Regions from separate parts of the Streptomyces sp. NPDC101165 genome, predicted to be linked through region 3. Evidence: riboswitches for the same ligand, from Rfam matches in the RefSeq annotation. Region 3 holds a riboswitch; each other region holds the start of a gene.

Region 1 (4,205 bases), on a different contig from region 3:
TTGCCGGAGTCGGCGGCGGTGCCGTGGAAGACCTCGTTGCTCTTGCTGTCGTAGCCCCAGACGTTCTTGCCGTCGTGGATGAGGCTGTACTCGGAGCCGCTCTCCAGCACCGAGAGCTTCTGCCGGTCCGGACCGTCGGTCGCCACGCGCAGGGTGTGCGTGCCGGAGACCAGCTCGGTGAGCTTGGACGTCGGGTCGGCGGAGGAGCCGTCGCCGCCCCGGGCCGCCCCGGACGCCAGGCTGCTCTCCAGGCCGCCGAGGTCCGGCAGGCCGAGGTCGGTGCTGACCTTCACCGTGCCGGACAGCTGCTGCACGTCCGACTTGGCGATCTTCTCGATGAGCTGCTGCGCGGTGATCTTCGGCAGATCGGGGGAACCGGAATCGGCGAGCGCCGGGACCAGCCCGATCGTGGCCGCCGCCACCCCCACCACCGCGACCGGGACCACGTACCGGGCGGCCTTGCGGCGTCCGGTGGGCAGGTCCTCGCCCTGACCGGCGCCCGTTGCCTCGTCGGATTCGTACGGTGCCATCTGTGCCTTACCTCCGTCGTCGGCGGCGGCTGTCCCCACACTGGTCCACCTGAGCCGCCATTCTCACCCGAATCGGTGAGGAGTGGTGATTTCCGTGGTTTCCATCTGACCAAATCGGCCGTGAGGAAGCGTCAGACCACGGAGCCAACTCCGTGTACGCCTGCGGTATGACACACGAGGGCGGCGCCTCCCCCGACCCGTAGGGGTCGTGCGGGAGACACCGCCCTCAAGTCAGGTGTGCGGGCGACTAGCCGGCCCGGTGCACCACCGCGTCGCACAGCTCGAGCAGCGCCGCCTTGGCGTCGCACTCCGGCAGCGGGGCCAGCGCAGCCCGCGCCTCCTCCGCGTACCGGACGGTGTCCCGGCGGGCCTGCTCCAGCGCGGGGTGCACGCGCAGCGCGGTCAGCGCCTCGGCGTGCCGGGCGTCGTCGCTGAGGTCGGAGTCCAGCAGCTCGCACAGCGCGATGTCCTCGGCCAGGCCGAGGCGGGCGGCCCGCTCGCGCAGCCGGAGCACGGGCAGCGTCGGGATGCCCTCGCGCAGGTCGGTGCCCGGGGTCTTGCCGGACTCGTGCGAGTCGGAGGCGATGTCCAGGACGTCGTCCGCGAGCTGGAAGGCGACCCCGAGCCGTTCGCCGTACTGGGTGAGCACGTCGACGACCGTCTCGTCGGCGCCGGACATCATCGCGCCGAACCGGCACGACACGGCCACCAGGGAGCCCGTCTTGCCGCCGAGCACGTCCAGGTAGTGGTCGACCGGGTCGCGGCCGTCCGAGGGGCCCGCGGTCTCCAGGATCTGCCCGGTGACCAGCCGCTCGAACGCGAGGGCCTGGACCCGGACCGCCTCGGGGCCGAGGTCGGCAAGGATCTGGGAGGCGCGGGCGAAGAGGAAGTCGCCGGTGAGGACCGCGACCGAGTTGCCCCAGCGGGTGTTGGCGCTGTCCACGCCGCGCCGCACGGACGCCTCGTCCATGACGTCGTCGTGGTACAGCGTGGCCAGGTGGGTCAGCTCCACGACGACGGCCGACGGCACGACGCCCGGCGCGTACGGGTCGCCGAACTGCGCCGCGAGCATCACGAGCAGCGGCCTGAACCGCTTCCCGCCGGCCCGTACGAGGTGCTGCGCGGCCTCCGTGATGAACGGGACCTCGCTCTTGGTGGCTTCGAGCAAGCCTTCCTCGACAGCCGTCAATCCGGCCTGGACATCGGCTTCCAGAGCCTGGTCCCGCACGCTCAGCCCGAACGGCCCGACGACGGTCACGAGGGGTCTCCTGTCTGCTGGTGTCTGCTGGCGATTACACGGTTTGTCGATAGGTCGTTGCCATCACTCAAGTCAGCGTATCCGGTCCTGTTTCGATCACCGATAGCGCCCACCGGTCCAGCCCGGGCGGTATCGGATCACGGCCGGTATGTTTTTGATCATCTGATAAGTGTGGGTACACAATGACTTAACAGGATCTCGCCCGATTTGTCGCGAACCGCACGGCGGGCGGAGTACTCCTTTTGCACCACACCCAGCAAATCTCCCGAATCCCCCATGTCTGATTTGATACCCTTTGCCATTTCGTGAGTTGGGTCACGCGGGTCCATGAATCGGCCAATGGGCACCACCCCCGTTCTCCCCTTGCCACATCGGCCAGTTGAGCGTTGGCAACCGCAAAGGATCAAGTACCCCATTCGGAATAGATCAAGGTCAACTGCCTCATTGGGTGAATTCAGTACTTGTTCCCGACATGTGCTGTCGCATAGCTTCCGGGCCAGTCGGACGAACGCCGAATCCTGCCGCGTCTGACACCACCCATCGACGAACTCATTTCGTACGGCAGGAGCGGGGGACCCAGGTAAGCCGCCTGACCGGACGACGCACGTCGCGCCGGGACGGCTAGGGGTGAAGTCGTGCCTCCCCCCAGGGGTACGGCCGGGCACCTCCCCGCCCGAACCCGACAGCTCACCTCGCAGGCGACGGAGAGGAACGCCCCCATGCTTGCTGCCGCTCTGCCCCGCCGCTCCCGCACCAACCGCCTCGTCCGCAAGCTCGCCGTCATCGGCACCGGCGCCGCCGTGCTCGCCCTTCCCGTCATCGGTGCGACCAGCGCCTCCGCGGCCACCCCCACGGCCACCACGCCGTCCACCACGCTCGCCGGGTACCCGAACAACCTCGACGGCTGGATCCGCGAGTCGCTCGCGATCATGGGCGAGAAGGGCATCCCCGGGACGTACAACGGCATCTACCGCAACATCATCCGCGAGTCCTCGGGCAACCCGGCGGCCATCAACCTCTGGGACTCCAACGCGGCCAAGGGCATCCCGTCCAAGGGCCTGCTCCAGGTCATCGATCCGACGTTCAACGCGTACCACGTGGCCGGAACGTCCTTCGACATCTACGACCCGGTCGCGAACATCACGGCCGCCTGCAACTACGCGGCCAAGCGCTACGGGTCGATCGACAACGTCTTCGGCGCCTACTGACCGGCGCCCACGGCGGGCCACTACTGATCTCCCGGTCAGTCGGTCGGGAACAGTCTTTCGAGGACGACGGCGATGCCGTCGTCCTCGTTCGACGTGGTGATCTCATCGGCCACGGCCTTGAGTTCGGGGTGGGCGTTGGCCATGGCGACACCGCGTGCGGCCCAGTCGAACATGGGGATGTCGTTGGGCATGTCGCCGAACGCGAGGGCCCGGCCGGCGGCGATCCCCAGGTACTCGGCGGCCAGCGCCAGCCCCGTCGCCTTGGTGACCCCGCACGGCTGCAGCTCCACGGTCCCGGGCCCCGACATCGTGACCGTCGCCAGCGAGCCCACCGCCGAGCGCGCGATCGCCGCCAACTCGTCGTCGGACAGCGTGTGGTGGCGCAGCAGCACCTTGCTGATGGGCTCGCACCACAGGTCGTCGCGGCGGCCGACCTGCATGGCGGGCAGGGTCGGGTGCGGCATCAGATACCCGGGTTCGATCAGGGTGAGCCCGTCCACGCCGTCCTGGTCGACGGCCGCGTAGACCTGCCCCACCTCGGCCTCGATCTTGCCGAGCGCGGTCTCGGCCAGTTCCCGGTCCAGCCGGACCGACCACAGCAGACGGTCGGCGCCGGCGTCGTAGACCTGCGCGCCCTGCCCGCACACCGCGAGCCCCGTACTGCCGAGGCCCTCCAGGAGCGGCCGTACCCGGGGAGCCGGGCGGCCCGTCACCACCAGGTGCCGGGCGCCGGCCCGCGCCACCCGCTCGAGCGCGGCGCGCGACCGGTCGGAGACGGTGTCGTCGCCGCGCAGCAGCGTCCCGTCCAGGTCGGTGGCGATCAGTGAGTATGCGGGGGGTGCGGCCATGATCAGAGAATACGGATCCCACGCCCCGCCGACTCACCCTGAAGTTCCCGGACTTGTGTGCTCCCCGCCCCCAAGTGGCGTCTGCGGGGCCCCTGATGGTGGTGGAGTTGACGCGATCGGACATACCGGTGAGCGGGACGGCGTCTTCCGCGGCTCAGCCGTGTGCCGCCGCCAGGTGCCCGGCCAGCCGCGGCGAGGCGAACTCCGTGCCGCAGACGAAGCGCATCACCGGGCCGTACGAGGACGCCGCCGGGAGGCCGGTGAAGTACAGGCCGGGGACGGAGGAGACGTACCCGGGTCCGAGCCTGGGCGTGCCCCGGCTCACCGCCAGCCGGGTGCGCAGCTCATGGCCGAGGAAGTC
Region 2 (4,205 bases), on a different contig from region 3:
ACCCTGGAGGACGCGCGCCAGTTCTTCCGCACCTACTACGCGCCCAACAACGCGGTGCTCTCCGTGGTCGGCGACATCGACCCCGTGCAGACCCTCGCCTGGATCGAGAAGTACTTCGGGTCGATCTCCTCCCACGACGGCAAGCCCGAGCCCCGCGACGGCTCCCTGCCCGAGATCATCGGGGAGCAGCTGCGCGAGGTCGTCGAGGAGGAGGTCCCGGCGCGCGCCCTGATGGCCGCCTACCGGCTCCCGCAGGACGGCACCCGCAAGGCGGACGCGGCCGACCTCGCCCTGACCGTCCTCGGCGGCGGCGAGTCCTCCCGCCTGTACAACCGGCTCGTGCGCCGCGACCGCACGGCCGTCGCGGCCGGCTTCGGTCTGCTGCGCCTGGCCGGCGCGCCCTCGCTCGGCTGGCTGGACGTGAAGACCTCCGGTGACGTCGAGGTGCCGGTGATCGAGACCGCGATCGACGAGGAGCTGGCCCGCTTCGCCGAGGAGGGCCCCACGGCCGAGGAGATGGAGCGCGCCCAGGCCCAGTTGGAGCGCGAGTGGCTGGACCGGCTCGGCACGGTCGCCGGCCGCGCCGACGAACTGTGCCGGTTCGCCGTCCTGTTCGGCGATCCGCAGCTCGCCCTGACCGCCGTCCAGCGCGTCCTCGAGGTGACCCGCGAGGAGGTCCAGGAGGTCGCCAAGGCCTGTCTGCGCCCCGACAACCGCGCGGTCCTCGTCTACGAGCCGAAGCACCCGGAGACCGTCCAGGACGCCGACGTCCCCGAGGACCCGGAGCAGGAAGCCACCGTAGAGGCCGGCAACGACAACGAGGAGACGGCCAAGTGACCGAGCTCGCCACGATGGACTTCCACCCCCAGCCGCAGCCGGGCGAGGCCAGGCCGTGGGCGTTCCCCGCTCCCGAGCGCGGCACGCTGGACAACGGCCTGACCGTGCTGCGCTGCCACCGCCCCGGCCAGCAGGTCGTCGCCGTCGAGGTGCTGCTGGACGCGCCCCTGGACGCCGAGCTGCCCGCCCTGGAGGGCGTCGCCACGATCATGGCGCGGGCCTTCTCGGAGGGCACCGACAAGCACTCCGCCGAGGAGTTCGCCGCCGAGCTGGAGCGGGCCGGCGCCACGCTCGACGCGCACGCCGACCACCCCGGCGTCCGCCTCAGCCTGGAGGTCCCGGTCTCCCGCCTGGCCAAGGGCCTCGGCCTGCTCGCCGACGCCCTGCGCGCGCCCGCCTTCGACGACAGCGAGGTCGAGCGGCTGGTCCGCAACCGCCTGGACGAGATCCCGCACGAGCTGGCCAACCCGGCCCGCCGCGCCGCCAAGGAGCTCTCCAAGGAGCTGTTCCCGGCGACCTCGCGCATGTCGCGGCCGCGCCAGGGCACCGAGGAGACGGTCGAGAAGATCGACGCGGCGGCCGTACGCGCCTTCTACGACCGCCATGTGCGGCCCGCCACGGCCACCGTGGTCGTGGTCGGCGACCTCACCGGCACCGACCTGGACGAGCTGCTCGCCGACACCCTGGGCGCCTGGACGGGCACCCCGGCCGCGCCGCGGCCCGTGCCGCCGGTGAGCGCCGACGACACCGGCCGGGTGGTCATCGTCGACCGGCCCGGCGCCGTCCAGACCCAGCTGCTCATCGGCCGGATCGGGCCCGACCGGCACGACCGCGTGTGGCCCGCCCAGGTGCTCGGCACCTACTGCCTCGGCGGCACCCTCACCTCCCGCCTGGACCGCGTCCTGCGCGAGGAGAAGGGCTACACCTACGGCGTGCGCTCCTTCGGGCAGGTCCTGCGCTCCGCGCCGGACGGCACGGGCGCCGCGATGCTCGCCATCAGCGGCTCCGTGGACACCCCGAACACCGGTCCCGCGCTGCAGGACCTGTGGACGGTGCTGCGCACGCTCGCGGCGGAGGGCCTGACCGACGCCGAGCGGGACGTCGCCGTGCAGAACCTGGTCGGTGTGGCGCCGCTGAAGTACGAGACCGCGGCGGCCGTCGCGAGCACGCTGGCGGACCAGGTCGAGCAGCACCTGCCCGACGACTTCCAGGCGACTCTGTATCAGCAGCTCGCCGGCACCGGCACCGTGGAGGCCACCGCGGCGGTCATCAACGCCTTCCCGGTGGACCGCCTGGTGACCGTCCTCGTCGGTGACGCGGCCGAGATCAAGGCACCGATCGAGGCGCTCGGCATCGGCGAAGTCACCGTCGTGGCAGCCGAGTAGAGGCTGTACGGCGCCCCGCGCGCGTGGGGCCCTGACGATCCGACGGGTCGTCAGGGCCCTTTGTTGTGCGCAGCCCTTCCCCAGATGTCCGAATTGGGGCAGAGGTTGCCTGTCTGACCTGTGGGATGCGCTACAAAAGCCCGGATCCGTTTGGGGATCGAAAGTCGGGCCGCATAGCGTCGACCGGGCTGTTCGTCAGGCAGTGCGCCGCGCCCGCGGCACCGGACAGTCATCGCCGAGTCCCCCTACGGCGCGAGCCAGGGGAGCCGGGGACCCACGCAGTCCCTGGGGTGAATCGGACGCCCGCGCACCTGCGAGGGGGTCCGTAGGAGACCTTCCTGCTCCGAACCCGTCAGCTAACCCGGTAGGCGAGAGGGAAGGAAAGGACCAGCCACTTCATGGCGTTCATGTACGCCACCGGGAAGCACCGCAAGCCCGGCCGGGTCAAGCGCACCACCGTTCAGGCGGCCGGTGTCGCGGCCCTCACCACCACCGGTGTCGTCGGCACCCTGGCGGCCTCCCCGGCGCTCGCCGCGGACAACTCCGTCGAGGACACCGGCCTCACCCCGGTCATCACCGTCAGCGACACGGTGGCCGAGCAGATCGACGCCCAGGCCGAGGCCCAGCTGGTGGCCGCCCGGCAGAAGGCGGCCGAGGAGGCCGCGGCCAAGGTGGCCGCCGAGGAGGCGAAGAAGGAGCGCGAGGCCCAGGCCCGCGCCGCGCGAGAGGCCGAACGCAAGCGCCTGAACGCGTTCGTCGCCCCGATCGCGCACTCGTACGTCTCCACCGGCTACAAGGCCAGCAGCTCCCTGTGGTCCTCCGGTTCCCACACCGGCATCGACTTCCACGCGGCCAGCGGGACGTCCGTCCACGCGGTCGGCGCCGGCACGGTCGTCTCCACCGGCTGGGGCGGCGCGTACGGCAACCAGATCGTGATCCGGATGGCCGACGGCATGTACACCCAGTACGGCCACCTGTCGTCCATCGGCGTCGTCGTGGGCCAGAAGGTCCTCCCGGGCCAGCAGATCGGCCTGTCCGGCGCGACCGGCAACGTCACCGGACCGCATCTGCACTTCGAGGCCCGTACGACCCCCGAGTACGGCTCGGACGTCGACCCGATCGCCTATCTCCGTCAGCACGGCGTGAACGTCTGACGCTCCGGCGCACGACATCCCGAAGCCCCGGCTCACGAGCCGGGGCTTTCGCCGTTTTTCGCAGCGCCTGCGGCATCCGCTGTCCAAAAAATATCCATGGATTCCGGCCTCCCGTCGGAAATTCCGGCTCATTGCAATAGAGTCACGGAACACACGTCCATCGTCGACGTTTCACGGGGATTAAGGCGGAGGTCGGTCATGCGTATTCCGGCGCACTCGGTGTGCACGGCGATCCGGGACGACATCGTCGCGGGTGTCTACGAGCGCGGCGGCCGCCTCACCGAGGAAGTCCTCGCCCGCCGCTACGGCGTCTCGCGCGTCCCCGTCCGTGAGGCCCTGCGCACCCTGGAGGCGGAGGGCTTCGTGGTGACCCGGCGGCACGCGGGCGCGTGCGTGGCCGAGCCGACCGAGCAGGAGGCCGCCGACCTGCTGGAGATGCGCACGCTCCTGGAGCCGCTCGGCGCCTCCCGGGCCGCCCAGCGGCGCACCGAGGCCCATCTGAAGGTGCTGCGGGGGCTGGTCCGGCTGGGCCAGGAGCGGGCCAGGCGGGGCAACAGCGACGATCTGCGCTCGCTGGGCGGCTGGTTCCACGAGACGCTGGCGCAGGCCTCCGGAAGCCCCTCGCTGTCCTCGATGCTGACCCAGCTGCGGCACAAGATCGCCTGGATGTACACGGTGGAGGCGCCGCCGAGTCCGGTGGACTCCTGGGCGGAGCACGGCGCGATCGTGGACGCGGTGGCACGCGGCGACAGCGAGCGCGCGCGGGCGATAACGGCGATGCACACCGAGCGCGCGACGGGTGCGCACCGGTTGCGGTTCACCTCGGGCG
Region 3 (4,205 bases):
CGCTTGGGGACGTTGAGAATGCGGCGCAGCGGCACCGAGTCCTCGGGGTTGGCGAGGACGCGCAGGTAGGCCAGGACGTCCCGGACCTCCTTGCGCTCGTAGAAGCGGACGCCGCCGACGACCTTGTAGGGCAGGCCGACACGGATGAAGACCTCTTCGAAGACACGGGACTGGGCGTTGGTGCGGTAGAAGACCGCGACGTCCCCGGACTTCGCCTCGCCCGCGTCCGTGAGGCGGTCTATCTCGTCGGCGACGAACTGGGCCTCGTCGTGCTCGGTGTCGGCGACGTAGCCGGTGATCCGGGCGCCCTGGCCGGCGTTGGTCCACAGGTTCTTCGGGCGGCGGGACTCGTTGCGCTCGATGACCGCGTTGGCGGCGGACAGGATGGTCTGCGTGGAGCGGTAGTTCTGCTCCAGCAGGATCGTCGTCGCGTTCGGGTAGTCCTCCTCGAACTGGAGGATGTTGCGGATGGTCGCGCCCCGGAAGGCGTAGATCGACTGGTCCGCGTCGCCCACGACGCAGAGTTCGGCGGGCGGCAGGTCGTACTCGTTCGGCGGCGCGTCGATGCCCTCGGGGGCATGCTCGCCGGTGCCGACCAGCTCGCGCACCAGCGCGTACTGGGCGTGGTTGGTGTCCTGGTACTCGTCGACCAGGACGTGCCGGAAGCGGCGGCGGTAGTGCTCGGCGACGTCCGGGAAGGCGCGCAGCAGGTTGACCGTCGTCATGATCAGGTCGTCGAAGTCGAGCGCGTTGGCCTCGCGCAGCCGCGACTGGTAGAGCGCGTAGGCCTGGGCGAGGGTCTTCTCGAAGCCGTCGGCGGCCTGGGCGGCGAAGTCCTCCTCGTCGATCAGCTCGTTCTTGAGGTTGCTGATCTTGGCGCTGAAGGACTTGGGCGGGAAGCGCTTGGGGTCGAGGTCCAGATCGCGGCAGACCAGGGCCATCAGGCGCTTGCTGTCGGCGGCGTCGTAGATGGAGAAGCTCGACGTGAAGCCGAGCTTCTTCGACTCGCGCCGGAGGATGCGTACGCACGCGCTGTGGAAGGTCATCACCCACATCGCGTTCGCGCGCGGGCCGACGAGCTGCTCGACGCGCTCCTTCATCTCGCCCGCGGCCTTGTTGGTGAAGGTGATCGCGAGGATCTGGCCCGGGTGCACGTTCCGCTCGGCGAGCAGGTGGGCGATGCGGTGGGTGAGCACACGGGTCTTGCCGGAGCCGGCGCCGGCGACGATGAGCAGCGGGGAGCCGGCGTGGACGACCGCCGCGCGCTGGTTCTCGTTCAGCCCCTCCAGAAGTGCGGCCGCGTCGAGCGCGGGGCGGGGGGCGCCGTCGCGGTAGTACGTGTCCCGGTCCGGCGGCACATCGAACTTCCCGCCGAACAGATCGTCCGGAAGCGGCTCCGGAGCGTGATCGTCCTCGGGCGGCGGCGGGGGCTCCTCCTCGCGCCCGCGAGGGGCCTGGAGGTCCGCCAGGAAGCTGTCGTCAAAGAGGCTGCTCATCGCTCTCCGAGTCTAGGGCGCCGCACCGACAACCGGCCGCCGTCCCGGAAACATGGCCGGTTCGGGAAGAACGGACTTTCGCGCCCAGGACGGCCGAACAGCCCCTCACACAGCGGAATCACCCCGTGACACGGGAGCGATCCCACACTCAGGTCACGAAAATGTATCGGACATATCGTGCACCAACCTTCACACGAGACACACCAGTTGGCTAGGTTGCGGGGCGGGCCGCACGCCCCCTTCCGGCGAACGTCGCCGATCCGCGCGGCCTCCGCCGAGTCCGGCGCACCCCCGTACGGTGCCCGGAGCCGGGGACCCACCGAGACCTTGGGGTGAATCGGCACACGTCCCGTCCCGGGACGAGAGCCGTAGGGCAAACCTTCCGACCACACGCCCGAACCCGACAGCTAACCCGGTAGGCGGCACATGGAAGGAGTCGCCTCCCTTGGCGTCGCACCGCAAGCCGCGCCCAGCGGGCACACTCGGAGCAGGTTTCCGCACCCCAGTCCTCGCCACCGCCGCCCTCACCTCCGTGGCCGTGCTGTCCCAGACGGCCGACGCCGCTCCCGCAGCCGATGGAAAGCCGAGCCTGGAGGAGGTCGAGAAGAAGGTCGACGACCTCTACCGCCAGGCGGGGTCGGCGACCGAGAAGTACGACGCCGCCAAGGAGCAGACCGGCAAGCAGCGCACCCACATCGACAGCCTGCGCGACGAGGTGGCCCGGCGGACCGCCCGGATGAACAAGGCCCGCGAGGAGCTGGGCACGTTCGCCGCCGCCCAGTACCGGACCGGGTCCGCCACGCCCGACACCGCCACCTTCCTGCTCGCGGACAGTCCCCAGGACTACTTCGACGAGAGCCAGCTGATGAACCGGCTGACCTCGCGGCAGAAGAGCGCCGTCGACGCCTACGTCACCGAGCAGGCCGCGACCATGAAGAAGCGGCAGGAGGCTGCCAAGAGCCTCCAGACGCTGTCCGAGTCGCAGAACGAACTGCAGACGGCCAAGGCCACCGTCCAGAAGAAGCTCGCCTCCGCGCGCAAGCTGCTGTCCCAGCTGACGGCCGAGGAGAAGGCCCGGCTGGCGGCGATCGAACGGCAGAAGCAGGAGGAGGCGGCGCGCAAGGCCGCGGAGCTGGCCAAGCAGCAGGCGGCAGCGGCCAAGGCCAGGGAACAGGCGGCAGCGGCCAAGGAGCAGGCGAGCGGTTCGTCCACGTCGAGCGGCTCGTCCAGCTCCGGCGGTTCGTCCAGCTCCGGCGGTTCGTCGACGTCCTCCGGGACGTACGCCACCAAGGCCGAGAAGGCGATCGCCTTCGCCCGCGCCCAGATCGGGAAGCCCTACGTGTGGGGCGCCACCGGACCCGGCTCGTACGACTGCTCGGGCCTCACCCAGGCCGCCTGGAGGGCCGCCGGCGTCTCGCTGCCGCGGACCACCTACGCGCAGGTCGACGTGGGCACCACGGTCTCCCTCGCCGATGCGCAGCCCGGCGACCTGATCTTCTTCTACGGCGACATCAGCCACGTCGGCATCTACATAGGCAACGGCATGATGATCCACGCGCCCAAGCCGGGCGCGTACGTCCGCGAGGAGTCGATCTACTACGGCGGTGAATCGATCATCCACAGCGTGGTCCGACCCGCCTGACCGTCCCCTTCGTCCAGCCCGACCGTCCCCTTTTCGAGGTTTCGAGCGCCACGCGCGCGCGTGGCCTCCGAGCCCCGCCCGCGCGGCTGCCTAGCATCGGGCCCATGCCCGGCATCTCAGCTCTGCGTACGTGGTGGGCGGGGCGTCCGCCGGCGGCGGGTGCCGCCGTCATGGCGACCGGCATCGTCTCGGTGGGCCTGCATCTGACGGGCGCCGAGACGGTGTCCCGGGTCTTCCTGTGGCTGGCCTGCGTCGCCTGGGTGGCACTGGCCGCCGACTTCCTCGTACGGCTGGTGGCCCAGCGGGAGCGCTGGCTGGCCGAGGCGCACAGCCCGGGCGCGCTCACCGCCGTCGCCGCCACGGCCGTGCTCGGCACCGAGTTCTCGGCGCTGGGCCGGCAAACCCTGGCCGAGGCGGCGCTGGCACTGGCCATGGTGCTCTGGCCGGTGCTGCTGTACCTGGTCGTACAGCACTGGGAGCGGCACATGACCGGAGCGGTGTTCCTGTGCTGTGTGGCCACACAGGGGCTTGCGGTGCTGGCGGCCACGCTGGCCGCGGCCGAGACGACGGCATGGCTCGCGCACGCCGCGCTGGTGCTGTTCTGGCTGGGCCTGGTGCTCTACGGCCTCGCCCTGCTGCGCTTCGATCCGCGGCAGGTCCTCGAGGGGGCCGGGGACCACTGGATCGCGGGCGGGGCGCTCGCCATCTCGGGGCTGGCCGGGGCGAAGCTGCTCTCCGCCGACAGCCGGCGGCTGTACCTGTGGAACGACGACGACCGGGGCGTGCTGCGGAACGTGACGGTGACGCTGCTCGTCCTGGACCTGTCCTGCTACGTGGTCCTGCTGGCCGCCGAGGTGGCCCGGCCGCGCCTGCGCTACGACATGCGGCGCTGGGCGACGGTGTTCCCCATGGGGATGACCGGGGCGGCCACGCTGTCGGTGGCGGCCGCCGTGGGCATCGGGTGGCTGAAGGGGCCGGGGCGGGTGCTGGTGTGGGTGGCGGTGGCCGCGTGGGTCACGGTCGCGGCCGGCGCGGCCCTCGCGGCCCGCGCCGGGATCAGCGGACGG

Evidence for each region. A riboswitch is a leader RNA that binds a small molecule or an ion and turns the genes downstream of it on or off. The one in region 3 is predicted to bind cyclic di-AMP.
Region 1: linked by a shared signal. The riboswitch ahead of ACIRVH_RS35510 (transglycosylase SLT domain-containing protein) and the one ahead of ACIRVH_RS30830 (NlpC/P60 family protein) in region 3 are both predicted to bind cyclic di-AMP.
Region 2: linked by a shared signal. The riboswitch ahead of ACIRVH_RS27715 (M23 family metallopeptidase) and the one ahead of ACIRVH_RS30830 (NlpC/P60 family protein) in region 3 are both predicted to bind cyclic di-AMP.

The regions. Positions count from the first base shown of each region.
Region 1 is NZ_JBIWPG010000020.1:183,415-187,619, reverse strand. It holds gene ACIRVH_RS35520 (outer membrane lipoprotein carrier protein LolA) at 1-530, opposite strand, end outside; gene ACIRVH_RS35515 (polyprenyl synthetase family protein) at 778-1,788, opposite strand; cyclic di-AMP (ydaO/yuaA leader) riboswitch at 2,320-2,502, shown strand; gene ACIRVH_RS35510 (transglycosylase SLT domain-containing protein) at 2,508-2,996, shown strand; gene ACIRVH_RS35505 (HAD family hydrolase) at 3,032-3,844, opposite strand; gene ACIRVH_RS35500 (FAD-dependent oxidoreductase) at 3,999-4,205, opposite strand, start outside.
Region 2 is NZ_JBIWPG010000013.1:125,392-129,596, reverse strand. It holds gene ACIRVH_RS27725 (M16 family metallopeptidase) at 1-837, shown strand, start outside; gene ACIRVH_RS27720 (M16 family metallopeptidase) at 834-2,222, shown strand; cyclic di-AMP (ydaO/yuaA leader) riboswitch at 2,446-2,608, shown strand; gene ACIRVH_RS27715 (M23 family metallopeptidase) at 2,621-3,376, shown strand; gene ACIRVH_RS27710 (GntR family transcriptional regulator) at 3,575-4,205, shown strand, end outside.
Region 3 is NZ_JBIWPG010000016.1:48,576-52,780, forward strand. It holds gene pcrA (DNA helicase PcrA) at 1-1,496, opposite strand, end outside; cyclic di-AMP (ydaO/yuaA leader) riboswitch at 1,759-1,933, shown strand; gene ACIRVH_RS30830 (NlpC/P60 family protein) at 1,942-3,138, shown strand; gene ACIRVH_RS30835 (tellurite resistance/C4-dicarboxylate transporter family protein) at 3,243-4,205, shown strand, end outside.